2 regions of the Thermoleptolyngbya sp. PKUAC-SCTB121 genome follow, and region 1 is predicted to be linked to the other one. Evidence: riboswitches for the same ligand, from Rfam matches in the RefSeq annotation. Region 1 holds a riboswitch; the other holds the start of a gene.

Evidence for each region. Region 1 has a riboswitch for thiamine pyrophosphate ahead of JTM80_RS17730 (sodium:solute symporter family transporter). Riboswitches for the same ligand answer to the same signal wherever they lie in the genome.
Region 2: it holds a riboswitch for thiamine pyrophosphate, as region 1 does, so the genes downstream of both, thiC (phosphomethylpyrimidine synthase) here and JTM80_RS17730 (sodium:solute symporter family transporter) in region 1, are expected to answer to the same signal.

The regions. Positions count from the first base shown of each region.
Region 1 covers NZ_CP070366.1:4,308,172-4,322,728, reverse strand. Annotated here, with positions in the region: gene JTM80_RS17740 (calcium-binding protein) at 1-734, shown strand, start outside; gene JTM80_RS17735 (DUF4126 domain-containing protein) at 802-1,434, opposite strand; gene JTM80_RS17730 (sodium:solute symporter family transporter) at 1,500-2,990, opposite strand; TPP riboswitch at 3,317-3,441, opposite strand; gene JTM80_RS17725 (Uma2 family endonuclease) at 3,533-4,270, shown strand; gene JTM80_RS17720 (hypothetical protein) at 4,325-4,465, opposite strand; gene JTM80_RS17715 (YkvA family protein) at 4,845-5,141, shown strand; gene JTM80_RS17710 (Na(+)/H(+) antiporter subunit B) at 5,455-6,117, opposite strand; gene JTM80_RS17705 (DUF4040 domain-containing protein) at 6,114-6,770, opposite strand; partial or broken gene JTM80_RS17700 (monovalent cation/H(+) antiporter subunit G) at 6,860-7,135, opposite strand; gene JTM80_RS17695 (hypothetical protein) at 7,384-7,647, opposite strand; gene JTM80_RS17690 (Na+/H+ antiporter subunit E) at 7,644-8,042, opposite strand; gene JTM80_RS17685 (cation:proton antiporter) at 8,027-9,484, opposite strand; gene JTM80_RS17680 (cation:proton antiporter subunit C) at 9,583-9,930, opposite strand; gene mgtE (magnesium transporter) at 10,203-11,585, opposite strand; tRNA gene JTM80_RS17670 (tRNA-Met) at 11,843-11,919, shown strand; gene JTM80_RS17665 (DUF697 domain-containing protein) at 12,270-13,835, shown strand; gene JTM80_RS17660 (anthranilate synthase component I family protein) at 13,860-14,557, opposite strand, start outside.
Region 2 covers NZ_CP070366.1:4,751,484-4,766,040, forward strand. Annotated here, with positions in the region: gene JTM80_RS19395 (TIGR04222 domain-containing membrane protein) at 1-1,140, shown strand, start outside; gene argS (arginine--tRNA ligase) at 1,259-3,019, opposite strand; gene JTM80_RS19405 (Uma2 family endonuclease) at 3,162-3,905, shown strand; gene JTM80_RS19410 (L,D-transpeptidase) at 4,005-4,658, opposite strand; gene thiC (phosphomethylpyrimidine synthase) at 4,763-6,136, opposite strand; TPP riboswitch at 6,144-6,241, opposite strand; gene JTM80_RS19420 (hypothetical protein) at 6,384-7,298, opposite strand; partial or broken gene JTM80_RS19425 (DinB family protein) at 7,461-8,024, opposite strand; gene JTM80_RS19430 (chlorophyll a/b-binding protein) at 8,198-8,404, shown strand; gene JTM80_RS19435 (ATP-binding protein) at 8,615-10,384, opposite strand; gene cobN (cobaltochelatase subunit CobN) at 10,524-14,348, shown strand; gene JTM80_RS19445 (TrkA family potassium uptake protein) at 14,538-14,557, shown strand, end outside.

The DNA.
Region 1 (14,557 bases):
ATGACTGGCTGGATGGGGGCAGCGGCAACGACACGCTGGAGGGCGGTCGCGGCAACGATACCTATGTCGTAGCCAGCCTCGGCGATGGGGTCATTGAACTGCTCAGGGCGGGAGCTGATACGGTGATTGCCTTGATCAGCTGGGTGCTGGGCGATTCTTTAGAAAACCTCACCCTCCGCGGCGATGCCCTCACGGGGCGCGGCAATGGGCTGAGCAATCTGATCATTGGCAATGGAGCCGATAATCTGCTCTGGGGCGGCGGCGGCGGCGACACCCTACGCGGCGAGGGTGGTAATGACACGCTCAAAGGCGAAGCCGGAAATGACGTGCTAGTCGGCGATGGGGGGAACGACCTGCTGGTGGGTGGCGTGGGCCGTGACACGCTGACTGGCGGCACAGGGCGCGATTCCTTTGACCTCTCGACCACGCGCAGCGGCGGACTGGACACGCTGATCGACTTTCGCCCCGGTGAGGATGTGCTGCTGGTTCCCGCTGCGGAGTTTGGTCTGGCAGATTTGGCAGGGACATTGCCTACAACACTGCCTACAACACTGCCTACAACACTCCTGCGCCAGGGCACGCGGGCAGTGCGAGAGGGCGATCGCTTCATTTATGACCGCAGCACGGGCAACCTGTTCTTTGACCCCGACGGCAGCGGCAGCGCTCCCCAGGTGCAAATTGCTCAGCTACCCGCAGGCGTGGCGATCGCCGCAGCAAATATTCTGGTGTTCTAGGCTGGCGCAACTGCGGACGCTGAGGCAGACGCTCAGGTAGAAGTTCAAGTAGAAGCTCAGTAGAAGTTCAGACAGGGGGAGATGGCGGGGGTGGCGCAGCGGCGGCGGGCGCGGGTGATTCCGCTACGGGCTGTCCCAGCAGTCCAGTTCGGACTCGCAACCACAGCCGCCCCAATAGCCCCAACAGACCCAGGAGGAAGCCAATCGCTGCGCCAGGAAGGGCGATCGCCAGCACCGACAGCACTACTGCAATCAGGATTTCCAGCGACGTAATCAAAAAATTCGCCAGTCCGCCTGTGAAGATTGTGGTCAACTGCCGCGAAAACCCCGACAGCCCCCGCATTGCGCCCGCCGCGCCGCCCCCCGCCAAAATCGCCAAACTCCACCGCAAAAACGGGTCTAGCCCGCTGGAGAACGCCGCCGTCAGCAGCGTCCCCGCAATAATCGACGCGGGAAACGCAACCAAATCCAGCAGCGTATCCAGCCACGGCACAAAGTAGGCAATCACCTCCACCAGCACCGCCACGCCCAGCGTGAGCAGCGCCGGGAACGAGTCTACCCACTGCAAATCGGGCGCAACCGGGAAATGCCCAAACAGCGCCGCCATGCTCAGCACCAAAAACGGAACCAGCAGCCGAAAACCAGCAGCCGCGCTGAGGCCGATGCCGATGCAGAGGTCAATGATTAGGTTCCAGTCCATGTTAGGCAAGGGGAGAGAGGGAGGCGGCGACGAGGGTTGGAGTTGGCGTTCCGTCGCCCCGCTGCTTACTTTCCGATGCTAATCTGATCGGGCGCAGGAACGGCGTAGGCGCGGCTACGATCGCCCAGGGTGGCAAAGTCAAATTGCTGGCGGCGGTTGGCGATCGCACTTCCGACGAGAGCAATTCCAGCAGAAACGGCGATCGCCACGGCAAAGCTCACCAGCAGGTCGCCCGCGAAGGGTAGGCCGTTCCAGGGTGAAAAATCGGGCTTGGGGAAGAACAGGGCCCCTGCGCCAATGCCCGCGAGAGCGCTGAAAAAGGCAGTTTGCCCAGTCAGACGACGGGAGTAAAGTCCCCAAATCACCGGAAACACAGCCCCAGCGCAGACCAGATCCGCCAGCAGAAATAGGTACAGCACGTCGAAGCCCCGTGCCGCAATGGCGATCGCGGGCAGCCCCACCGCCACCGTTAGCAGCCGCGAAGCCCGCAGCAGCCCGCTGGTCTGCATTTGCGGAAACAGGCGGATCAGGTCAATGGTAAACACGCTGGCAATGCCATTCAGCAGCGACGACAGCGTACTCATCACCAGCGCCAGCGCCAGCACCAGCACCAGCACCGTGAACCACAGCGGCAAAGCAAGCTGCTGCAACAGAGAAAAGAAAGCGCGATCGTCCGTGAAGCCCAAACTGGCCGCCAGCAGCCCCAGTGCCCCCGCTATCATCAACAGCGGCAGCGTAATCACCGCGGACCCCAGAAACGCCTGCTGTACGGTCTTGTCGGTGCGGCTGGCGTAGACCCGCTGCCAGTTTGCCTGGTTAAACACCTCAGCAGCAACAATTGCCAGCACCAGCGTTGCGCCAAACTTGATGCCGTCCACGTTGCCCAGCGAGAGCAGTTGGGGCGCATTCAGCCGCACAGGTTGCAGCGCCGCTTCCCAGCCGCCCATTGCCGCCAGCGCTACGAGAAAGCTGACCAGCAGCAGCGGCACCATCACCGCAAACTGAATCGCGTCGGTGAAGATAGTCGCGCCCAAGCCGCCGTAGGTGGTGTAGAGAAACGTTGCGGCAATAACCACCAGCGCCGTCCAGCCGAGGGGCACGTCTGCCAGGATTTGCACCGCTTTGGCGATCGCCGTCAGTTCCGCCGCCAGGTAGATAAACATATAAAACACAATCACCCCCAGCGCCAGCAGATACATCGCATTGCCGAAGCGACACAGCACAAACTCGTTGAGGGAGTGGCCCTGGGGCAAGATCCGGCGCAGGCGCGGGCCAATTTGGGTGAACAGCGCCAGGGGAGCCGCCGACCCCAGACAGTAGCCCACAATGCCCGCAATGCCGCTGCTGGCCCCCACCTGGGGCGGGCTAAACAAAATCCACACACCCAGCGCCGACGCAACGACGGTGGCAAAGGACATCCACGGGCCAAACCGATTTCGGCTGACCATGTAATCTTCCAAATTCATCGTCTGCTGGCTGGCCCGCACCAGCCCCAGCAGGGCAAACCCGCCCGCCGTTGCCAGCGTCACCAACAGCGCCACAGATTGAACCGACATGCTCAAACCCTCCTCTGGGAATTGTTCGGTAAAGTCGCTAGAGGCTGGTTTGGTCTTGGGGATTGTCGCAGCTTGTTCGCAAGCGAGTGTCGCTGAATCTAGTCCGCCCTTACAGGTTTTTGCCAGGATTTACGCAAGCCCTCGTGAATGCAACTCGGATGCTTGCGCGAATCGGCTGGACTGACGCTGAAGACGCGATCGCGAACGGTGACGTGAACAGATTGGAGGACAGCTTAGGGTAGGGTAGAGGGCGATCGCCCCTACCTATTTCACTTCCGTAATTTCACTTCCCTATTCTGCTAGTTCTGCCAACCCTTCGGATGTCGTCGATGCAAGCCTCGCTTCCCTCCGCTGGCATAACCCAGTCTCAGGTTCCAAGGGTGTAATCTCAGCCTGCTCTGTCTTGATTCATGTCTTGATTCAGACAGGGCAAGCACCCCTAGCTTGAGAAGTATTCTACCATTGAGCAACTGTTTCCCAGCCGCTAGAATCAAGTCACCGACTCTCAAGCCCCTCGCGCTGTTGCTCTCACTCCGGCTGCCATGCTCAAGTTCTACGACCCGCGCCTCTGTCTGCCCTCGTCCGAAGAACTGCCCGACTCCGACGAAACGCCCGTGGATAACGAACTCCAGGATCTGATGCCCGGTTTGTTGAAAGCAATCCTGGCCCAGATCTGGGCCGATCGGCAGGACTGGTTTTTTGGCGTAGACATGGGCATCTACTACGACCCAGAGGAGCCAGCCATCGTCCCCGACGGCTTTTTGAGCCTGGGCGTAGAGCGGATTGTAGACGAAGAATTGCGCCTTAGCTATGTGCTGTGGGAGGAGCAGAACATCGTTCCAGTGCTGGTGCTGGAGGTTGTCTCGCGCAAGTATCGGGGCGAGTACAGCAGCAAAAAAGCCTTCTATGCTGAGATGGGCGTGAAATACTACGCCGTTTATTCCACGCGCCGCCGCCGCAAACCGCCGCTAGAAATCTACCGCCTGCAAGACGGTGTGTACACGCTCCAGCGCGACAATCCACTGTGGATGCCGGAAATTGGGCTGGGGCTGGGGCGCGATCGCGGCACATACCTGGGCATCACGCGGGAATGGCTGTACTGGTATTCTGAAGCGGGCGATCGCTACCCCACGCCCGAAGAACGCGCAGCCCAAGCAGAACAGCGGCTCCAAGACGCGGCCGCAGAACTCGCTGCCGAGCGCCAGCGTACCCAGAGACTCCTGGAGCAACTGCGGCAGCGCGGCATCGACCCGACGGAGCTACTGGAAGGACTGGAATAGGAGCGATCGCCCGCTAGCATTGTTCAGCTTACGGTCCTGATTTGCGAATCAGGCTCAGCGGCTGAGCCACTGCCAGTGCTGATAGTTGGGATGCAAATGGCGCGGCAAGGCAGGATGGCGGATGGAGCCTAGCTCATGGCGATCGCCCACGGTCAGGGGCAGGCGATCTCGAAGTGAAGGATCAGAAGCAAGCAAACTGGAGCAGTCAGATTTTAGATTTCGCATTGCGAACCTCCTGGTAAATCAACGATCAGGAGGCACATCCAAACCTGTCACCATGCTTGATGCAGCCAAATTATAGGCAACTTGGACAGCAAGGGCATGTGCGAATCTTTTTTTGTGCCTTGGGGGGCAGCCGTTTCAGCGTTCAAACAGGCTGAAAAATTGGCTCTTCTCTAATCATATCGAACAAACTTTCATTTTGTAGCATAAGATACTGAAATCTGGAGCGCATCCTCCTGGAGAGCTAGACCAAGGGTGGGTGGGGTTCCTATCCCAACGCAGACGGTTTTTCCCACTCTACAGCGCAGGCACAATCTCGCAGAATGAAGATGTTGAGTAAAGGACATTCCCGATGGCGTTCTCCCTGCAAAGCCTCTACGACTGGTATCGCGATGTCATTCGCAATCCCAAATACCGCTGGTGGATTATCTTAGGCACGATTGCATATATCGTTATGCCATTCGATATCGCGCCCGATTTCATTCCCGTCATTGGTCAAATTGATGATGCGATTATTATCACGCTGCTGTTCACAGAAGTTTCTCAACTGCTAATCGAGCGCGTGAAAAACAAGAAAGAAGTGGTGGATTCTGAGCAGGTTACGTCTGCGGACACGCCTGTCGATGTGCAAGCAGTTTCCATCGATTAAGGTTTCAGGTGACTGGGGTTTCAGGTGACTGGGGTTTCAGGTGACTGGGGTTTCAGGTGACTAAGGTCTCAGAAGCCGCATCGTCTGCATTGACCCAGTGTGTTCCTCAAAAGTGGGCGATCGCCCTTTCCCAAAGTGGCCAGTGTCGAGCCGCGCTTCGGCAATGAAGGAGTCACGGGTGGGGGTTGAGCCAAAAATTCGGACTAGAGTTGTGGCAGAGAGTCGATTCTGAACTTGGGATCGGCTCTCTGCGTGTGTTGTCAGGCTCATCTTGCTGGACTGCGAATCCCCTGCGTTCAGCCCTACGCTTTGACTACAGCAACCCTCGATAGCGGATAAACACGAGGATCACCGCCCAGGAACCCAGCGCCACCTTTAGCGCCACCAAAATATTCAGAATGGGAATCACGCCGCCGCTGACTAGGCTGCCCAGTTCGCCGTGCGGCAGTTCGAGGCCCACCAGCGTCATCACGGCTAGCACGATAAAAATCATCACCGAGACTTTTTCCCAGCGGGCGGTGTGCCAGCGCTGATAGATGCCCTGCATCAGTTCGGAAGAGGATGTGATCGCCACCAGTCCAATAGCCGTGCCGCCTGCCACGCCAGCCGCAAAGCCACCGCCAGGGCTAAGGTGTCCGCGAATCGCCAGTTCAATGCCCACCAGCGCCGCGATTGTTGCGCCCAGCCGTGCCAGCACGATGGAGGGTTCGTCTGTAAAGCGGCGAAACTTGGCCGAAGGCTTTTCGTTTGCCAGCAAGAAGTAGGCTCCCATGATGGCAATAGTGAACACCACGACTTCAAAAATGGTGTCGTAGAGCCGATTGCGAAAAATGATGCCCGTGACGGCGTTGGGCACGCCGCTATCTTGCACGATAGCTTCAACAATGGAGAAATCCAGTTCACTAGGGGCAGGCTGGGGCATCAGCAGGATTTTCAAAAAAATGGCAACGCCTGCCAGCAGATAAATCCAGATCATGGGTGCTTTGCTCCGGGAGTGGGTGGGCCAACGTAGGCGATCGCCGGGGAAGAGGGCAACTCGGCTTGCAAGATGTCGTAGATGCGGCGGAGGCGCGTGGCAGTCTGGTAAGTCGCCTTCACGGCTACATCGTGTGGGGTAGAGGGGTCGTCTGCCTCAAGCTGAGTGCAGGTGAGATGCACCTCCTTTTCGAGGAGCGCCTGCTGCAAATCTTCTGGGCTGAGATAGGGAATTAGCTCCAGTCGCAGGTGATACTTACCAAACGTTAGCCGGAGGTCGTTGATGAGCGACTTGAGAGGAGAGTCCGAGGTTGCTGGCGTGGATTGCCCCAAAGGCAGGCTAGCGTCCTCGGAAAGCAGGTTGAGGGCGATCGCTTCGTCCTTTAGCACGCCCAGCCGCAGCACCATCGAGGAACGCACCGCTACCGCGTAAAGCGTTACCGCTAGCATCGTGCCCACCATTGCCTCCGTCAGTGCCACGTCTGCTGCGCCCAGCAGCGTGTATACCAACGCCGCCACTGCGCCCAGGATGCCGCGAATCACTAGCGCATGGTAGGGATTCACCTGAAACACCAGCATGGCAGCGGACAGAGGCAGAAGCGCCGTAATTGCGTACACGTATTCGTCGTGTGGCCCGAATATGCTGTGTGGCATCATACGTCCCCCTGGTCAGTCTGCGGTTCACTGGTGATGCTGCTAAACGGCTCTACAGCCTCTCCCCAGCGTTCTTTGGCAGGCAGGTCGCTGGCGCAATAGGCCAGCACATAGCCTAGCATGGTGTTCCACAGCGCCAATGAGAAGATAGCCAGCAGCAGCAGCGGCCACTCGCGAGGAATTTTCAGCAGTAGCCCGAAGACGATGCTGAGAGATCCCAGGGTGTCGGCAATCGAGAGGCTGTGCAGTTTGTAGAGAACTGAGCGATCGCCCACCAGCGGCCAGGTTCCCCAAAACCAAAACACCAGCCCCAGCGCGATGCAGCCATAACTCAAAAGGTCTATTAAGGTATTCACAACTGGCATAGTGATCATGGTGGGTTTCTAATCTGTTGAAAGGCGGTTTTAGAGGATGTTTGAAAAGTCCTACTGTTTGTAGCAAAGTGTGCAAGATCTCTCTAAATCCCCCTTGAAAAGGGGAACTTTAAGGCGGTTTCCCCCTTTTTAAGGGGGGCTAGGGGGATCTCTGAGTGCTTAACATCACAGGTGATACCTTTTCAAACACCCTCTTAGACAAAAGTTCTACAGATCTACACAAGTTTTCCTCTAGTTTTCTAGAGAGTTTGTGACAGGTCATTGAGCCGTTTGATGACGTGAGCCAGCAGCATCAAGCCTGCATTGCCAACACTCAGAATCAGCACACCCACTACGCCGATCATCCAGTCGTCTTGCAAGATCGACACAATCAAAATCATGATTGAGGTTTTGGTGGCAATGCTGGCAAAAGCTAACATTTTTTGCCAGATATTATCGTCTTGCCATGCTTCATAAAGTGGAATCAGCAACGCCACCAACATGATCAGGAGAATGAGCTTCATGATGGCCCCCCTCGCGTCACGCGATGCACTTCGAACCAGCCCGCTTCGTGATATTTCAGCACAATAGTTTTGGGTGTGAACGTGATCAGAAATATATCCAGAAAAAGCAAGTGGGGCGATCGCCGAGGCTGCACATGCTGCAAAACAATTTCCTCCCGTTTGTGGGGACGGAGAATCATTTCAAGGGCTTCGGCATAGGCTTGAGGAATAGAGGCAAACACCTTGAACAACACCCTCAGCCATTCGCTGAGGCGGTCGTTTCGGCCAGTATCGCCCCGGGGCAACAGCAGCGCCACGGTTACGCCGATCACGATATTTGCCAAGCTCAAATTTGCGGTGAGCAAGAACCAAATTGTGAGCCGTAAGATAAGCTGCCGAGCTAGTTTGCCACCCATGCAAAGACCATCCAGAAGACGAGGATTAACATTAAGCTCATGCCGCCGATTAAATGCTCGAACTTTTCAGCCGTGCGGGGAAGTTTGACATTGGCTTGCCGGAAGATCAGCTTGTGGGCAATCCAGGCAATTCCAATAATGAGCAGCGGCTTCACGACATTTTCGACCGTATATGCTTCGTAGTAGACTGCGTTAGCCAGCACCAATCCACCCAGCAGCACCAGCATCGCCGCCCAAAATCCGGGCTTGAGTGGCTGGCTCTGCGAGTCTGGTGGAAATTGGCGATGGGGCAGGAAGATAAACTTTGCAAAGGCGATCGCCGTTCCGACGGCTGCCAGATTCATGCCAACAACCTGCCACGGCAGTAGGCTCTTCATCGTCAGCACTTTTGCGCCAAAGCCCGACAGCAGCGGAAAGCCAGAGATCGAGAAACTGGCGATCGCCAGCGCAATCCACAGCGACCTGCGAATTGGCACTTGCTGTAGCTCTTTGAAACTGCGACTGGGCAGGTTGCCTGCCAGCAGGAATAAGGACGACTTGACCATTCCGTGCGTCAGCGCGTAGAAGCCACCCACCTCCGGAGCCGCCAGCACAAAGCCCAACTGTGAGATGGTGCTAAATGCCAGCAGCCGCTTGGTGTCTTTTTCAAAGACGGCATAGGCCACGCCCAACAGCGCCGTCCCCACGCCAAACACCCGCACCATCGGATCAATTTCTGGCAGCAGCAGGGCGCAGCGCATCAGGGGATAGATGCCGGCCTTGACTACCACACCCGACAGCAGCGCCGACACGGGCGACTCCGATTCCGAATGAGTGAGCGGCAGCCATAGCCCTGCAACAAACACACCGCCCTTGACCAACAACCCCAGAAAAATCAGGGCGATCGCCTCCAAGGGCGCACGGCTCAACCCCACATAGGCAAAGGAGTGATTCGCTTGGTAGACCAGCACCGCCCCCATCAGATAAAACAGCATCGCCGTATTGCTGACAAAGAGGTAGCGCAGACCCACCCAAATCGAGCAATCGCTCCGGGGATAGGCAACCAGCAAAAATGCCGCAATGCTGATCACCTCCAGCGCCACGTAGAGGCTCATAAAATCGGCACAGGCAAACGCTGCGTTGACACTGCCGTGCAAAATCGTGAGCTGGGTATAAAAAAACGCCGACTTGCCCGTATCCCAGCAGTAGAGAATCACTGCCGCCGTCACCAGAGCATTTGTGAAAATGAAAAAGCCGCTTAGCGGATCGAGCAGCAGCGTCACGCCAAACCGATCCAGCAGCCCCAAACTGAGGGGCACCTCGCGCAGAAACAGCAGCGTGGCATAAACCGCCGAGGCGAGTGCCGCCGCCAGCGCCAGAGGACGGGCCAGACGGGGTATCAGGTACACTGCAAAGCCAGCAAACAGCGGCAATGCCACCCAACCAATGGTCAAACGACTCATCGTGGTGTTGCTAATGCTCAGATCTGTGGCAATCGGGCTGCTAAACGAAAACCCGCTCATCCACCCATTGAACCCTTCTAGGAGGCCGACGAAGTTGGTCATGGCGTGTTCTCCCTTTCAATCTCGTTGGCCTCCAAGATGGGGTTGTCTCGTGCCAGTTTCATGATGCCGACCAACATCAGCGCTTGAATGGAGAACCCAATCACAATCGCAGTCAAAATCACGGCCTGGGGCACGGGGTCGGCATAGGCAATCCCTGCTGCGTTGTCCAGTGCCTCGGTCAGAATCGGCGTTTTCAAGCCCTCTCGCGAAGCAATCAGCACGTAATAGGCAATTACGCCCGTACTCATCACGTCCATCGAGATGATTTTCATCACGAGGTTCTTTTTGAAGACGATGCCAAAGAACCCGCACAGAATGGTGGCGATCACAAAGGCCTCTAACACAGCATCCTCCTTGCCCAAACTAAGACCGACCCCAGGCCCCGCCGTAGCCCAATCCCTTCGGCGATCGCCTCGACCAGTCCTGTATGGCGTGAGCCAAAACTATAGACTTAATTCAATCATCAAATACCCGTTGATAGCAATCATACTATGATTCTCGGATTGGTTTGCCGTGTTTGAGGATATGAACTTTTGACGAAGGCAAAACAGTCTAGCCAGAGCAATCTAGCCAGAGTATTAGTCAAAGGGCTAGTCGAAGGGGTAACTGGAGATGGCTAGCCAATGTTCAGCAACAGCTTGGCAATGTTGAGGTAGATCAAAATCCCCAGGATATCGGCAACTGTGGTGATGAACGGCGATGCCATAAATGCTGGGTCAAAGCCCATTTTGTGGAACAGGTAGGGCAGGAGCGTGCCGACAGTGGCAGCCAGTGCGGCGATCGCAATCAAACTCAGTCCCACGGTCAGCCCAATCTCCACCTTGCCCACAAACACCATCGCAATGCCCAATACCAGCACTGCTAGCACAATCCCCAGCGCGGCCCCAGCAAACAGTTCTCGCAAAATCACCCGTGCAGGTTTCTTGTTTCGCAGCTCGTCGGTACTCAGCCCGCGAATCAGCACGGTTGAAGACTGCGCCCCGATATTGCCGCCCGTGTCGATCAGCAGCGGCGTGAAGAAGGCGAGTTCTACCACGCTGTCCAGCACCTCTTCGTACTGCGACATGATGAACACCGTGGCGATGTTCGTCACCACCAACACCAGCAGCCAAGGCACCCGCCTTTTCAAAATTGACCAGAAACCGCTGTCGAAATAGCTCTCGCCCTCAGCCCGCACGCCGCCGATGGCGTAGATATCTTCGGTCGCTTCCTCTTCCAAGATGTCGATTACGTCATCAACCGTGACCACGCCTAGCAGAATGCCTTCCTGATCCACAATTGGCAGCGCCAGCAGGTCATAGCGCTGAATCAGCCGTGCCACCTCCTCTTGGTCTACATCGGCCCGCGCAAAAATCACATCACGCTCCATCACGTCTTCTACCCGCTGATCTGGCGATGCCAGAATCAGATCGCGCAGGGATACGGTGCCCAGCAGTCGCTTGACTGGGTCGGTGACATAGACGTAGTAGGCGACTTCCTTGTCGCGGGCCAGTTCCCGAATGCGCTCCTGGGCCTGGCTCACGGTCATATCTGCCCGCACCGAAATAAATTCGGGGGTCATCACCCGGCCGGCAGTGTCGGGTTTATAGCCCAGCAGCAGCGCGGTGGCCTGGCGTTCGCTGGGGTCGAGTTGGGCTAGTACCCGCCGCACCAGGTTTGCGGGCATTTCGTCGAACAGGTTGGCCCGATCGTCTGGAGCCATGCTCTCTACGATGTCGATCGCTTCTTGATCGCGAAACTCTTCTAAAAGAGATTGCTGAACATCGCTGTCGAGATATTCATAAACGGCGATCGCCTCTGATTTACTCAACAGGCGAAACGCAAGCATTTGCATCGGCCTCGATAATCCCTGAATCGCTTCGGCAATATCGACAGGAGGAACCGGAACCAGCAGCATTTTTGCGCCTTCGTAGTTTTTTTGCTCCAGCAGTAGTTGGAGCTGATCGCGAACAATGTCACGCAGCTCGCTGCTGGAGGTCGGGTTGGCGGCTTGAGTCATTGCCTTTGTCCTCCTTAGCTTATAAACATCAACAGGTGAAAACCAACAAGACGAGTGGGCTGGTCGAATTAGATGCGGTCGAATCAGGTGCGATCGCCCTCTCCGTTACACTCCCACATTGTTCAACAAATGTTCAACAAAAGCCCCACCCTGACTAGGTTAGTCAAGCGTTGCAGCAAGTTTTCTAAGCGTTTTTCAAGAGTTTTCCGAAAAACCTGGCCATACCCGCCAATCTTTCGCTATACTTGAAAAGGCAACGCGGGATAGAGCAGCCTGGTAGCTCGTCGGGCTCATAACCCGAAGGTCAGTGGTTCAAATCCACTTCCCGCCACCAAATTTGATCCCTGTAATGGGTTTCTAGGTCAGGAGGAGTCAGTGTGAAAGCTGGCTTCTCTTTTTTTCGGATGCTTTTTCGGATGCAAAAATAATCATCTGTTTTGATCAGGACTTCCGCACTTGCGATCAGCTCTTTGGGGTTTGGACAATTTCTTACGGCTGCGCCCGCCCGCGAGATGCGCCCGCGAGAAATTGTCCAACTGCGTAAGTCCTATTCATGACGCAATTTTCCTGCTTTTTGCGATTTTCAGGGGAAAACTGCCTGGTTTTGTAGAGGACTCCGCACTCCCAGCGCCTTCAGCCAGCCCGGTAGAATAGAACAGGTGATGCGAAAGCGGTGAAACGAGCATGGTTCCTAAGATTCGGCGACCGTTGGTGGTGGGGAGTGTGGGGCTGACGGCGAGTGCCTGGTTGCTGCAACTGGGGCATCCCACCGGGGCGCACTGGGGCGAAACGATTGTTTGGGGGGCGATCGCCCTGGGGGGTGGCCTGTGGTGGTTCAGACAACAGCAGCCCGCGCCAGAGTTGGACACCACGGCTCCGCTAGATCGCACCACCGTTGAGCAAGTGCTGAAGGCGCTGGAGCCGCTGCTGGATCAGCTAGAGCGAGAATCGGCAACGACCTCTGGCAGCCCGACCGACAGCACCGTTGCGCTGTCGCTACAACCCGATCCGCGCGATATTGCTCCGCAACACTGGCGCGATCGCCTCGCCCTCCTCAAAACCGAGCTAGACCGTGACGCGCTGAATGTTGCCCTGATCGGCGGCAAGTCCGTTGGCAAAACCACGCTTGCCGAGCGCCTCACTGCCGACTGGCTGCCCAATATGCCCCAAACGGTGACGCTGACCGATACGCCCGCGCTGTTTGATGAGCTAGATGCCGCATCAGAGGTTGCCCTGGCTGCGGCGGCCGATCTGGTGGTCTTCGTCACAGCAGGCGACATCACGGATTCAGAATTTCAAGTATTGAAGGAACTGTCGCGCCAGCAGCAGCGCATCGTGCTGGCGTTTAACAAGCAGGATCAATACCTACCGGGCGATCGCCCGCTGATTCTCCAGCAAATTCGGGAGCGGCTGCTGGGGCAGGTTCCGGTGCAGGAAGTGGTTGCCATTACCGCTGCGCCTGCACCATTAAAAGTGCGTCAGCACCAGGCCGACGGCACGATTCAGGAAACGCTAGAGCAGCCTGCGCCCGATGTCTCCGCGCTGACTGAGCGGCTGACGGGAATCGTCTCAGTGGCGGGGCCGCAGTTGGTGCTGAACACGGTTCTGCGTTGCGCCGCTGCGCTGAAGGCCGAGATTTTGGCAGCGCTGAACCAGTTGCGCCGCGATCGCGCGATGCCCTTGATCGAACAGGCACAGTGGATTGCGGGCGCGGCCGCCTTTGCCACGCCGATGCCCAGCCTAGATTTGCTGGCAACGGGCGCGATTAACGCACAGATGGTGATGGACTTGGGCAAGGTCTATCAGCAGGCGTTTTCGGCAGAGCAGGCGAAGGCGATCGCCACCACGATGGCCGAAGTGATGCTGAAGCTAGGGCTGGTAGAAGTGTCTACCCAGGCGATCGCCCCCCTGCTGAAGAGCCATCTGGCCACCTTTGCTGTAGGCGGGGCGCTGCAAGGCGTGAGTGCGGCGTATCTGACCCGCGTCGCTGGCCTCAGCTTAGTCGCCTACTTTGAAGAGCAAAGTTCCACGGCGGCCCCGGCGGGCGAATTTGCCCTGAAGCGCGATCGCCTGATTCAGGCCATCAAGGCCGTGTTTCAAAACAACCAGCGCACGGACTTTTTGCAAACCCTGGTGCAGCAAGCCGCCAAACAGCTTGCCCCCGCCACCGCGCAGCCCGTCGCGCTGCCCACACCCTTGGCCGCCCCTGTTGCTGAACCCATCAGCACCCAGGCGCAAGGGATTAACTAGCAGGACTGACCCAATCTCGATTGCCTAGCCCTGTCGCAAGCAGCGGATTGCCTCTAGCATTCCCCGCGCCTTGTTCAGGGTTTCTTGATATTCCTTTTCGGGGTCAGAGTCGGCGACGAGGCCTGCGCCTGCCTGCACGCTGACGGTCGAGGAGCCGTCGGGCTGATTGCGAACAACCATTGTGCGGATGGCGATCGCCGTATTCAGTTGCCCCTCAAAGTCATAATAGCCGTAGGCTCCGGAGTAGACCCCGCGACGGTTGCCCTCCAGTTCATGGATAATTTCCATTGCGCGAATCTTGGGTGCGCCGCTGACGGTGCCCGCCGGAAAGCAAGCCTTCAGCAGTTCCCACGCGGTTTTTCCGGGCGCGAGGCAGCCTACCACGTTGCTGACGATATGCATGACGTGGGAATAGCGCTCGATCACCATGAGTTCATCCACGCGCACTGTGCCGCTACTGCACACGCGCCCCAGATCGTTGCGCCCCAGGTCTACTAGCATGACGTGTTCGGCAATTTCCTTCGGGTCTTGCAGCAGATCTTCGGCAAACGCATGATCTTCGGCGGGAGTTTTGCCGCGCGGCCGGGTTCCTGCGATGGGGCGCACCGTGGCAATTCTTCCACCCTCGCCGTTTTCTGCCTTCACCATGACCTCTGGGCTAGAACCAATAATTTGCCAGGTGGGGAAGTGGAAATAGGCCATGTAGGGCGAAGGGTTGATCA
Region 2 (14,557 bases), 440 kb from region 1:
CCCGATCCGAGCCTGCGGTTTGGGCGAGATTTGCAATTCCGCCGGGTCAATGTGCAGCAGCATTGGGTGCTGCCTCGACCAGACTGGGCAGGCCGGTGGGCGGCGATCTGGCAGTCTGGCTGGCGGTCTGGTTGGCAGTTTGTGCAGCAGTCTCCGGTGGTGCTGGGTGGCCTGGTGGTGCTGGCATTGAGTCTAACAAGCTGCGCGGCGATCGCCCCGATTCCCAACCCGCTAGATCTTCGAGGGCCAGAGTTTTTGCAGTTTTATCTCTTCGTGCTGGGCAGCACGCTGCTGGTGGCATGGGCGCTGCGTCGATGGCTCCGACAACCTGGCAACGTGGAGGGACAGTCGCTGCCGACGCTCGATCCCTACGACGTTGCCTATCTGGTGGGTGGGGCAGATCGGGCGATTGATACGGCAATTGTAAGCATGGCGCGATCGCAACTCCCTGCTATCGATGCCCAGGAGGGATTCCTGGTGCCGCTGGTTGCGCCGGAGCCGTCGCAGCACCCGCTAGAGCGGGCGATTCTGGAAAGCATGAATGGCTCAAAAGCCACGGTACAGAGCCTCCGTCGGAATAATGCGCGGGCGACCGAAACCCTGCGATCGCGCCTACAGGCGCTTGGACTGGCTCTGTCGCCCGCCCAGGCTGCCAAAGCGCGACTCTATCCCGTGCTGCTGCTGCTGTTGCCGCTGTTGCTGGGCATTGCCAAGGTGCTGGTCGGCCTTTCGCGGGGGCGGCCCGTTGGGTTTCTGCTGATGATGATTGTGGTGTGGCTGGTTGTTATCGCAATATTCCAACTGCCGCCTCTATCGAGTCGGTATGGCGATCGCGCTTTGCAACAGATCCGAGCGACTCATCAATCCGCCATGACGCTCCGCACCCGCGACCTCAGCGCCGTGCAGCAAACTCAATTTCTGTTCCTCATTGCCCTATCCGGAACCACCGCACTACGCGGCAAAGAGTTTGCCAGCTTACGGGCTGCACTCTCTCCTGTTTCCAGCACCGGAAGTGGCAGTGGATATTTGTCTTCCTGGGGGAGCGATGGCTGGAGTGGTGATGGGGGCGGCGGCGACGGCGGCGGCGGGGGTTGCGGGGGTTGCGGGGGCTGTGGGGGCTGTGGGGGCTGTGGGGGCTAGAAACGAAGAGGAAAGAGAGAAGAGAGAAAAGGGAAGAATCTTTCTTCGGTTTTCGTTCTTTTTTCTTGTTTCTTGGGGAAGAACAGGTTTCCGTTCTTCGTTCTTCCCTCTTCGTTTTTTACATCCGCTCCAAAACTTGAATCCCCAACAGCGATAGCCCCAGCTTGATCGTGCGGGCGGTCAGGTCTGCCAGGAGCAGCCGCGAGGTGCGCTGCGGGTCTTCGGCCTGCAAAATGGGGCAGCGGTCGTAGAACTGATTAAAGGTCTTGCTGAGGTCGAAGAGATATTCGCACAGGCGGTTGGGCAGCAGATCGGCCTCCACTGCGCTCAGCACTTCGTCAAATTGCAGCAGCGACTTGGCCAGGGCAAACTCTGCCTCGTCTTGCAGCACGACCCGGCTATTGTCCCCCAGCGCCTCGAAGTCGATTCCGCCCTTGCGGCTGATGCCCTGCACCCGCACGTAGGCATAGAGCATGTAGGGGGCGGTGTTGCCTTGCAGCGCCAGCATCTTGTCGTAGCTGAAGATGTAGCTGCTGGTGCGGTTCTGGCTGAGGTCGGCGTATTTGATTGCGCCAATGCCGACGACGTTGGCCACATGGACGATGAAGTCCTCGGATTCGGTGCGGTTTTCTTCGGTCAGGCGGGCTTCCAGGTCGGCGCGGGCCCGGGCGATCGCCTCTTCCAGCAAGTCCACCAGCCGCGCCGCTTCGCCAGAGCGACTCTTCAGCTTTTTGCCATCTTCGCCCAAAATATTGCCCAGCGGTGTATGCACAAACTCCGTTTCATCGGTAATCCAGCCCGCCCGCTTGCCCACCTGAAAAATCTGGGCAAAGTGATTGATTTGTTCTGCGCCAACGGGATAGATTACCCGCTGCACCCGGTCTTCTGTCACGCGATAGCGAATCGCCGCTAGATCCGTCGTGGCGTAGTTATAGCCCCCGTCCGACTTTTGCACAATCAGCGGCAGCGGCTTCCCCTCTTTGTTGGTAAAGCCGTCTAAAAACACGCACTTCGCGCCCTGGTCTTCCACCAGCAGCCCCAGCCGATCCAGTTCTGCAATCACATCGGGCAAGAGCGGGTTGTAGAACGATTCGCCCCGCTCCTGAATCTTGGGCGACAGACCCATCAGGTCAAAGATTTTGCGATTCGTGCGATTCGACAAATCGCAGACGACTTTCCAGGCCTGAATCGTTTCTGGATCGCCCGCCTGAAGCTTCACTACCGCCAGCCGCGCGGCTTCCTGAAAGTCCGTGTCTTCGTCAAACCGCTTTTTGGCGGCCCGGTAAAACGTTGCCAGGTCGCCCAGATCGAGTTCGCCGCCCGCCAGCGCGTCGGGATAGGCCTCGCGCAAATAGGCAATCAGCATTCCAAAGGGCGTGCCCCAGTCGCCGATGTGACTTAGCCGCAGCACGTCGTGGCCGAGAAACTCCAGAATTCGCGCCAGGGCATCGCCAATGACGCAGGGACGCAGGTGGCCCACATGCATCTCCTTGGCAATGTTAGGACTGGGGTAATCGACAATCACCCGCTTCGGGTTGGCCACGGGCGCAACGCCCAGGCGCGGGTTTGCCTGAATGGCCTTGAGTTGCGCTTCTAGGTATTCTGGCTTGAGCCGCAGGTTGATGAAGCCGGGCCCGGCTACTTCTGGCGGGTCGCATAGGTCGGATACGTCCAGATGGTCGAGAAGCTGAGAGGCGATCGCCTTCGGAGCCATGCCCAGTCTCTTGGCCAGTCCCATCGCGCCATTCGCCTGATAGTCCCCAAATTTGGGATTGCTGGCAGGCACCAGAACCGGGTCAGCATCAGCCAAGTCCGGCCCAAACGCCGCAACCAGTGCAGCTTCTAATCGGCTTCTCAACAGTGCAAGGGTGGAATTCATGGCGTTTTAGGCAGGCAGAGGAACCGAGCAGCAACCGTACAATAGGAAGAATTCTGGTGAAGCGGCTGACCCCACGTCTCAGAACGTGCTTTATCAGGATGCGCTTCATCCGTAGTGATTATAAACGTCAACTCTCCCAATCATGACGCAGACCCAGCGCGATTCGCGAAGCGATCCCTACGGGAATCGCCCCACCTCTCCTCCCGTCAGCAGACTGCCGCCCCTGGAAAGCGGCGACCACCTCTCGCGGGCCGAGTTTGAGCGGCGCTACGAGGCGATGCCCCATCTCAAAAAAGCCGAACTAATCGAAGGAGTCGTCTACGTGCCCGCTGCTCTCCGCTTTAGGAGTCATGGTAAACCCCATGCTCAGATGATGCTTTGGCTTTCCACCTATTGGCTTGCAACACCTGCCGTAGAAGTAGCAGATGCTCCAACCGTGCGGCTCGACCTAGACAATGAACCCCAGCCAGATATTGTGCTGCTGATTGACCCGGCTGCTGGTGGGCAGTCCCGCCTTAGCGAAGATGACTATATCGAGGGCGCACCAGAACTGATTGTCGAGATTGCCGCCAGCAGCGCCTCCATCGACCTCCACACCAAAAAGCAAGTCTATCGCCGCAGCGGGGTTCAAGAATATATTGTGTGGCGGAGCTTAGAAAACGGGCTGGACTGGTTCTATTTGAACGAAGGCGAATATCTTGTGCTGCCGCCCGATGCCGACGGCTTCCTTCGCAGCCGCATCTTTCCGGGGCTGTGGTTGGATGTGGTGGCGCTCTGTGGGGGAGACATGATGCAGGTGATGCAGGGATTGCAGACCGGCATCCAGTCTTCCGCCCATGCCGAGTTTGTGCAGCAGTTGGCGGCGCGGCGCAGCGGGCAGTTTTAGGAGAGGAGTCTCTGGAGTCTCTACTTTTAGGAAATGCACTTTTAGGAAATACTGCTTCAGGAAACGCTGCTTTAGGAAACGCTGCGCCAGGAAGCCCCACTAGGGAACCACATGGACTGGCGTACCAACCTGCACCATTTCAAACAGGGCAACCACGTCATCGTTGTACATGCGGATGCAGCCGTGGGAGGCAGCGCGTCCGATAGTTTCCTCGTTGGGAGTGCCGTGAAAGCCGATGGTGTTTTTGCCGTCTGTCCAGAAACCGATCCAGCGGACTCCCAGCGGGTTGCCGTGTCCTGGCGGCACGATTTCGCCCGTAAACGGATGCTGCCAGGTGGGGTGTTCCACCATGCTGATGACTTCGTAGCGACCGGTCGGCGTTTCCCAACCCGCTCGACCCACCGCGATGCGAAAGCTAGCTTTAATCTGCTCTTGCTCGTAGACATAGACGCGGCGATCGCTCAGATCGACCACCAGCGACACGGGCGATCGCCCTTCTGGTTCTGGCACAAACGGCTCAGCGGCTCCCAGCGCAGGCACATCAGGCCAGGTGGCGGCGGGCGCGATGGGGACGGCGCTGGGCGGCGGCGAGACAGGTGCTACGACGGGTTCAGTTCGCAGCGACCCCCACTCGACCAAGCTTCCCGGATTGGCGATCGCCGGACGTAGCCCCACCAGACCTACTATGGCCGGAGAAACCAGCCCCGCCGCAAACTGTATTGCTAACCGCCGAACGCCACGCACCAGCACCACCGCCTCCCCACGCAAAAACTGAGCCTAGTATAGCCCAGGGGTTGGGGATGGAAAGTCCTAGAGGGTGGGCGCAGGAGAGACACAACGCCAACCCTCCGTCTCCTTCATCGCCCTACCGCAGGCTCCTTCGCCAGGAACTTTTCCAACTCCGTCAGCGCTTCCGCATCCACCTTGGTCTGCATGGGGCAGAACTTTGGCCCGCACATCGAGCAAAACTCAGCAGTTTTATAGATATCGGCGGGCAGGGTTTCGTCGTGATACTCGCGGGCGCGTTCTGGATCGAGCGACAGGTCAAACTGGCGATTCCAGTCGAAGTGGTAGCGGGCGCGAGATAGCTCATCGTCGCGATCGCGGGCATGGGGGCGATGGCGGGCGACATCGGCAGCATGAGCAGCAATTTTGTAGGCAATCAGCCCGTTTCGCACGTCTTCGGCATTGGGCAGCCCCAGGTGTTCCTTGGGTGTGACGTAGCAGAGCATCGCGGTGCCGTGCCATCCGGCGATCGCCGCCCCAATCGCAGAGGTGATGTGGTCGTATCCGGGTGCAATATCCGTCACGAGCGGCCCCAATACGTAAAATGGTGCTTCGGAGCATTCCTCCATCTGCTTTTTCACGTTAAATTCGATTTGATCCATCGGAACATGGCCCGGGCCTTCAACCATCACCTGCACGTCCGATTCCCATGCTTTGCGCGTGAGATGACCAAGCGTTTTCAGTTCCGCAAGCTGGGCCGCATCGGAGGCATCGTGCAGGCAGCCCGGCCGCAGCGAGTCGCCCAGACTAAATGACACATCGTACTTTTTGAAAATCTCGATAATGTCTTGGAAGTGCGTGTAAAGCGGGTTTTGCTGGTGGTGGGCCAGCATCCAGCGGGCGATGATGCCGCCGCCGCGAGAGACGATTCCCGTGAGGCGATCGCGCACCAGCGGCAAATGCTCAATCAAAATTCCCGCATGAATCGTCATGTAGTCCACACCCTGCTGCGCGTGCTTTTCAATGACGTGCAAAAAGTCGTCGGGGGTCAGCTTTTCGATGTTGCCGTGGACGCTTTCCAATGCTTGATAAATCGGCACTGTGCCGATGGGAACAGGCGATGCAGCAATGATGGCCGAGCGAATCGCGTCCAAATCGCCGCCGCCTGTAGACAAGTCCATCACCGTATCTGCACCATATTTCACCGCCAGTTTCAGCTTATCCACTTCTTCTTGTAGGCTCGAAGAATTGGGCGACGCACCGATGTTTGCATTCACCTTGCAGCGGGTGGCTATGCCAATCCCCATCGGCTCCAGGTTCACATGATTCACATTGGCAGGGATGATCAGCCGTCCCCGCGCCACTTCCGAGCGAATCAGTTCCACAGGCAACTGCTCGCGCTCAGCCACAAACTGCATTTCTTCCGTCACAACGCCTTGTCGAGCAAAGTGCATTTGAGACACGTTGCTCTGTCCGCGTCGCTTGGCGACCCAGGATGCTCTCATATTTAGTTCCTCAGATAAACAGCTTCCCTCCGCTGGTGCTAACCAGTCTCAGGTTCTCAGGGTGTAATCTCAGCCTGAATCGCTCAGGCACCCCTAGCTGCGTTTGTTATACCATTCCTGGCAGGAGAATCCAAGAAACCGATTGCAAAACAGAGGAATTCTTTGCAAAACGTTCGATCGCAGGTGTTCAGTCCTGGTCGCGTCTAGTCCTGGTCGCGTCTAGTTCTGGTCGCCTAGTTCTGGTCGCCTAGTTCTGTTCACCCAACTGGGCTTGCTCCATGCTGTCCAGCAGCGGACTATTCCGCAAAATGGAAGGTTGCGCCAGCCGCTGACCGTCTGCCACAAGGACTGCGCCTTCGCCAGCCTCATCTCCGCCACAGGCAACGGCCCGCAGTTTGGCATAAAACGCCGACGCTTCAATGCGGGGAATAATCGGCACGTACTGATGGATTGGGTTCTGGGCCACGCTGCCCCGCCCCCACCAGCCGAAAGCGTCTTCGTTCTCGGTTGGGCCTGGCTGGTCTTCGGTTGTCGCAGCTACGTTTGTTGCAGCTATATTGCTCGGCTCCGAAGCCTCTTGAGGGTCTAACGGAGGGGCTGATTGGAGGTTTGGTTGAGGGTCTAGTCTAGAGTCTAATTGAGAGTCTGAACCTGAGGAGTCTGCGCTCGGATCAGACTGATCCGCAGGCAGTTCAGCGTCTGCGAGTTCAGATTCGCTGGGTGGGGCGATCGCCCTATCCACAGAACCAGGTTCATCCAGTGCAGACTCCGAAGAAAATACGGAGGTGGATTGGTTTTGGCGAGCAGGCGTTTGAGAAGCGGTTGATTGAGAAACCGATGATTGAGAAATAGTAGCACTGGCTGAGGGAGCCGCCGAAAACCCGCCGAATCGACCGCTCACCACTCGTTCAAAATCTGGCGTGTAGTGGGGAATGGGCTGTCCCCGCCGCCGCCACACGGCCAAGATTTGCCCCACTGATACGGCTCGGTAGCGTCCTTGATACAGCGCTTCGACGATGGCTGCCCGAATCCAGTGTGCCGGGTGGTTGACCGCCCAATAGCTCACCAAATAGTCCGCCGCGAAGCCGTCCATGTCAAACCCGTAGCCGTTGAGCAGTGCCACGGCATCCAGAATGGCGGGGTCGCGGGCTGGATGAGTCATAACGCTTAGTATCGTCGGGAAATCCGCCAGTATCGGGATTTTGGCTTGCTTACACCATATCCCAAGAAATGAAATGCTGCATCTATCTTGCAATAGTCGGCAATGATATCGACTGAGGCCGTTGCCTTTGCGACTGTTTTTGCGATTGTTTTGGCGACTGTTCTAGAGGGACGGGTCTACTGACGGATCTCCGATATCTGCACCTACGATATCTGCACCTACGGCAGTTGCCAGATCTGGCAGCCAGGGCAAATCCGTGACACCCGGATCAAGGCCCAACTGTGATAGCAGCGTAGTGATCTGTCCTCGGTGGTGCGTTTGATGGTTAAACAGATGCACCACTAGTGTCCAAGTCGGCAGCGTATGCGTTTTGCCATCAGCCTTGCTGTGAAATGTGAAGGGTTGTGCCAGCCAGTCGGCTGTAATCCTCTAAACCCAGATCAGAATTTCCTTGTCGCACTGTTCCCGTGCCTGTCGCAGTTCGTCAAAATTCTCATAAAGGTCTTGCCCAATTGCCAAACCCGTCAGAGGTTGATGGGTAAACCGTCCTAGCCAAGCGCGATCGCCATACAGCAAATGATTCAGCGTGCCGTGAATAGACTTGAAAAATGCGCCCCGATCTTGACGGCGATCGCCATCAGACATCTCAGCGCACAGGGCATACAGCCTGAAGTTCATCCACTGGTTGTATTTCGCCATCATCTGGCAATAATCCACATCAATCATAAAGCGCCCTCCCACAAGCCTGAACGCCTTTATGCTAGCGGAACTCAGCGGCTGCCAAGAGTCTGGAGCGATCGCCTTTCTTGCAGAACTCAAGAAAACCGAACCTGAGAGTAGTTTACATTTGTTAACTTTTGCGTTACATTTATTTACATAAGGTTTTAAGGAGGTTTGACATGAGAGGAGTTGTTACCGAAGAGCAGGGCAGACAAAATATTTACGCTGTTGAGCCGCAGATGTATGTAGATAGCGAAGCGCGGACTGGCTTTACGGAATATGCAGAAAAGCTCAACGGTCGGCTGGCGATGATTGGCTTTGTATCGATGCTGCTGCTAGAAGCTCTCACGCACCAGGGATTGGTCAGCCTCCTGCAAAACCTCTAAGGTTCTGGTTGGCAACTGCTTTGAACTGAGAGATGAATTGAAGTGGGCCAGACGAGGCATTTCCGTCTGGCTCATTTTTGCAGATTCTCTTGATTACTACTGGGTCTGCTGATCCTTGAACGTTAAGGTGGACGTTCGGGTCAAGGATTGGGAATTGCCCGGATCACCCTGCCTATCCCTGATCCTTGAACGTTAAGGTGGACGTTCGGGTCAAGAGGTTTCGGCGATCGCCACCAGAGACAGCACTCTCGGCAGCACGTCCTCCGGCTGAATCGGTTTGGTGATGCAAGAATCGGCAGCGGCGATCGCGGGTGCTGCGTAGGGTGAAGCTTCATCACTTGCCAGGGCAATCACTTTCAAATGCTGGGTAATTGGGCTATGGCGCAAGTTGTGAATTAGCTCCGCGCCCGCATTTTCGGGCGACTGCACATCAACGATGACCGCATCTGGCTGGAGTAGCTCGATCTGGCTAAAGGCGGTGGAGCCTTCTAGAACCCACACCACCTGATATCCTGCCGCCGTCAGCATGTCGCAGATGATGTTGGCCGTTAGCTCATCATTTTCCACCAGCACCACCCGTCCCAAAATGGTGCGCCCCAGCCCATCCAAGGCCGGAATGGGCGCAGTTGCCTCCGCTGCATCGTCTTTTGAGCGGGCCGGAAGCTGAACCGTAAACACCGACCCCACGCCCACCGTAGAATCGACCATAATCCGCCCACCGTGCAGATCCACAAGTTGCTTGGTTAGCGCTAGCCCCAAGCCTGTGCCCTGATAGAGCCGCTGGTAGGAGCTATCAAGCTGCTGAAATTTCTGGAAGAGCAAGGGGCGCTGCTGTTCGGGAATGCCGATGCCCGTGTCGATCACCTGGAATATGGCGTATTGAGGATCGGCCATCACTCGCAGCGTCACCTTGCCGCCTGCTGCGGTGAACTTCACGGCGTTGCTGAGCAGATTCAGCAAAATCTGCTTGACCCGATGCGGATCGGCGACGAAGCGATCGCGGCTAGGGTCAATTCGCAGATCCAGCGCCAGCTCTACGCCCTGCTTCAGGGCAGTTTCTTCGACTGTTTTCATGCTCTGCTGAGCCATCATCGTCAGCGAAAATGGACTCAGCTTTAGCACGGCCCGCCCCGACTCCACCTGCGACAGGTCGAGGATGTCGTTGATGAGTTCTAGCAAGTGCTGCCCGCTGTCATGAATCGTCTGCAAAAAGCTGCGCTGACGCGGACTGAGTTCCCCCAGAGACCAGCGCAGCAGCGTGGCAGACATACCAATAATGGTGGTTAGCGGGGTTCGCAATTCATGGCTAACTGCGGCCAGAAACTCACTCTTGGCGCGATTCGCGGTCTGGGCTGCCAGCACCGCCTCCTGCAAGTCGTGGGTGCGGGCGACGACCTGCTGCTCTAGCGACGAGCGCTCTGGTTCTATCGACAGTTCAGGATTCGTGAGCAGAGCTACCAGTCGCCGGGTAAATTCCGTCTGGGCGAGGGGATCGTTGGGCTGGAGGCGATCGCCCGCCGCCTGTAGCGCCGCCATTAGGTCTGCCTCGGTCTGACACAGTTCCATCAGGGATTGCAAAAAGGTGGCGATCGCCCCCGGATCAAAGGTCAAATCCACCCGCTGCGATTCCTCGGCAGCATCCAAATCACCAGCCTGTCCGGGCACATTAGTCCCCTCAGACTGCCAGCCGCTCAGCAGCACGCTAAAGGGGCGCGACACCAGCACCATAAACTGCTTGCCATCCGGCAGTTGCGTCTGTACTGCCAGCGGCAGCGTCGTCGCCCCCAACAGCAGCGCCCCATCGCCAGAAGACTGGACCCACAGCGCCATCTGTTGAAGCAAATCCTGAAGCTGATGCAGTACTGCCAGCGGCAAAATCAGAGAATCAACCGACGGTTCGGGCGTGGGCATATGGGATGAGTGCAGCAGCGACGGAAACCAGTCTCTCTCCGCTGCCTGGAGATGAGATGCAGGGGGCACGATGGAACGCTAGACAGGAGGACTCTGGACTAGGAGTTTAACAACCGTTCATTATGGTATCCTGCGAGTCTACCTGGCGCTGGGAGGCATAAGGATTTTGAAAGATGTTCACCCCAGAGCATAGATTTTCAACAATACGATGCATCGACTAGCCGCCAGCCCTGGAGGCTGGAATCCCGACACCGAGGGCGTGATTTTTCTGGAGCAAACGCCCGCGCCTATCGTTTTCCTGACTGCCGCCGACACGGATATCCAGAGCCTTGCCCACGCCCTGCCCCACCTGCCTGCTGGCGTTCCGGCCCTGCGCGTTGCCAGCCTCCTCCAGCTTCAGCAGCAGCTCAGCATTGACACCTACGCCGAAGAAGTCCTCAGCCAGGCCCAGGTCATTATTCTGCGCCTGCTGGGTGGCCGCGCCTACTGGCCTTACGGGCTAGAAGTGCTAAAGCAAACCGCTGCCCAAACGGGCGCAACCTTGTTTGTGCTGCCCGGAGACGATCGCCCCGATCCTGATCTGCTCAGCCACTCTACCGCCCCCCTCGCTGCCGTCCACCGTCTCTGGCGATACCTCACTGAAGGCGGCCGCGAAAACTGGGTCAATGCCCTGCTATTTCTGGCGGACGAGTGCTTTGGCCAGTCCTTTAGTCCATCGTTTCCCCAGCCTGTTCCTAAGATTGGCGTGTACGCTGCTTCAGGCATTTGCAAACCGCCCAGGCAAGCGTCCAACCCCCAGCCTGCCCCAAACGTCGCCCTCCTGTTCTACCGCGCCCACTACTTGGCAGGAAACACGCAGCCCATCGAGGCGCTGTGCGAACTGCTGGCGGCGCGAGGAATGCAGCCGATTCCGGTATTTGTCTCCTCGCTGCGCGATCCAGACGTGCAGGCGGAACTGCTGACGCTGCTCCAGCCCAAGGACGAAGAAGCCGTGCAGGTGGTGCTGAATACGACGAGCTTTTCGCTGGCACGACTGGAGGACGACGCGCCGGATGTGAGCCTGTGGACCCGGCTGGATGCGCCCGTGCTTCAGGTCATTCTCAGCGGCGGCACGCGGGAGCAGTGGCAGGCTCAAAGCCGGGGGCTGTCGCCGCGCGACGTAGCGATGAATGTGGCGTTGCCGGAGGTGGATGGGCGGATTATCAGCCGGGCCGTGTCGTTCAAAACTTTGCAGACACGACATGACGGGCTGGAAACCGATGTGGTGGAGTATGCAGCGGTGGGCGATCGCCTCCAGTTTGTCGCCGATCTGGCCGCCGCCTGGGTGCGCCTTCGCCAAACGCCCCCCGCAGAGCGCCGCATTGCGCTGATCTTGGCCAACTATCCCACCCGCAACGGCCGCCTTGCCAACGGCGTTGGCCTCGACACCCCCGCCAGCACTGTCGAAATCCTGAAGGCCCTGAAGCAAGCGGGCTACACCCTGAGCGATATTCCCGCCACGGGCGACGACCTGATCCACCGCCTCACCGCCGGCCCCACCAACGACCCCGAAGCCCAGCACCGCCCTATCGCCCAATCCCTCTCCCTGAGCGACTACTGGGCCTATTTTCAAACCCTGCCGCCGACAGTGCAAACGCAACTGGGCGATCGCTGGGGAGATGGGTGGTGTCAGGAGTCTCAGGACGGCGTTCCCATTCCCGGCATCCAGCTTGGCAATGTTTTTATCGGCATCCAGCCCAGTCGCGGTTATGACCTCGACCCCAGCTTGAACTACCACGCGCCAGACCTGGAGCCAACCCATGCGTACCTGGCGTTTTATCACTGGGTGCGATCGCACTTTGGGGCCCATGCCGTCGTTCATGTGGGCAAGCACGGCAACCTGGAGTGGCTACCCGGCAAGAGCGTGGCGCTATCGGCCACCTGCTATCCCGAAATTGCCCTGGGCCCGCTGCCCCATCTCTATCCCTTTATCGTCAATGATCCGGGCGAAGGCTCCCAGGCAAAGCGCCGCGCCCAGGCGGTGATTATTGACCACCTCACGCCGCCCCTCACCCGCGCCGAACTTTACGGCCCGCTCCAGCAGCTTGAGGCGCTGGTGGATGAATACTACGAGGCGCAAAGCCTTGACCCGTCGCGGCTACCTGTTATCCGCGATCGCCTCCTAGCCCTGTTCCAGCAAACCCAGGTTTTGCAGGATTTGGGGCTAACGGCTGACTCTGCCGATTCTAGGGAAATTGAGGCGCTCCTGCCCAACCTCGACACCTATCTGTGCGAACTCAAAGAGGCCCAGATCCGCGACGGGCTGCATATTCTAGGACAATGCCCCAGCGGACGGCAGTTGCGAGATCTGGTTGTGGCGATCGCCCGCCATCCCACACCGGGATACGTCGGGTTGACAAGGGCGATCGCCGTGCGCTGGCATCTCGACCTCGATCCGCTCACTGCCGACCCCGCCCAGCCCCTCACGCCAGACCAAATCCACCGGACGCTCACCGTCCCCAAACTCGCTGCGAACCCCGCCACCCTCCGCAACGCCGCCGACCTGATCGACCTGATCGAGCAAGAAGCCGCCGCCCAGGTTGAACGAGCCATTGGAGACCTTGGAGATCAAGTTGGAAATCAAATCGGGGAGCAACATCCAGGTCATCCAGTCACAGAGCACACAGATCACGAAGCTAGGCATCCCCTCCCCCCAGACCTCTTGCCCGCCCTCCGCGCCACTCCCCAGGAACTCATCCACCTGTTGCGTGGGCTGGACGGGTGCTATGTGCCTAGTGGGGCTTCTGGTGCGCCGACGCGGGGGCGACCTGAAGTGCTGCCGACGGGGCGCAATTTCTACTCGGTGGATATCCGCGCCATTCCGACGGAAAGCGCCTGGGATGTCGGCCGCAGAGCAGCAGAGGCGCTGGTGGAACGCTATACCCAGGAACACGGCGACTATCCACAAACGCTGGGGCTGTCGATGTGGGGCACGGCGACCATGCGGACGGGTGGCGACGACCTGGCGGAAGCGCTGGCGCTGCTGGGCGTGCGGCCCGTGTGGGATGGCGCGTCGCGGCGCGTGGTGGATTTTGAAATTCTGCCTGTGTCTCTGCTAGGTCGGCCGCGGGTGGATGTAACGCTGCGAATTTCCGGCTTTTTTCGCGATGCCTTTCCCAATCTAATCGACCTGTTTCACCAAGCGGTAACGGCGGTGTCCCAACTGGATGAGCCGCCCGCAGACAATCCCCTAGCGGCGCGGGTGCGACAGGAGGCGACCCAGTGGCAGGCGGCGGGGCTGACCCCAGAACAGGCAGAAGGGCGATCGCGCTACCGAATTTTTGGCTCCAAGCCAGGAGCCTACGGCGCGGGGCTACAGGGCCTAATCGACGCGCAAAACTGGACGACCGACGCCGACCTGGCCCGCGCCTATATCAATTGGAGCAGCTATGCCTACACGGGGCAGGGCGAGGGACGCGCCGCGCCGGAAGCCCTTGAGTCGCGCCTGAAATCCCTGCAAATCGTGCTGCACAACCAGGACAACCGCGAACATGACCTGCTCGATTCAGACGACTATTACCAGTTTCAGGGCGGCATGACGGTGGCCACCCGCGCCCTCACGGGGCAAACCCCGCAGATCTATTTTGGCGACCATGCCCTACCCGAAGCGCCCAAAATCCGCACTTTGCAGGAAGAAATCGCCCGCGTCTATCGCTCTCGCGTGATTAACCCCAAGTGGATCGAGGGCGTAATGCGGCACGGCTATAAAGGCGCGTTTGAGATGGCGGCGACGGTGGATTATCTGTTTGCCTACGACGCGACGACCCGCTGCGTGGCGGACTATATGTATGAAGGCGTGGCACAAGCCTACGTGCTGGATGAAACAGTGCAGGCGTTTGTGCAGGACAAAAATCCTTGGGCCCTGCGCGACATGGCCGAGCGGCTGCTGGAGGCGCACCAGCGGGGGCTATGGGCGCAGGCTCCGGGGGATGTGCTAAATCGACTGAGGGCGATCGCCCTCCAGGCCGAGGCCCACATCGAATCTCGCCTGTAAGTCTCCCAACCCATAAGCCCCCCAACCTGCAAGCCTCCCAACCTGCAAATCTCTCGAACACAGAGATCTCGCAAAGGAAAATTCATATACGGTTCTTTGGCGTTGCCATGTGCATTACGCTTTGAGCCGATTTGAAAGCGCTACTATACAGGCAAGATCTCTAATCTTTTGCCAGCCCTCCCTAAACGCATGACTCCCTTCCGCCGGGT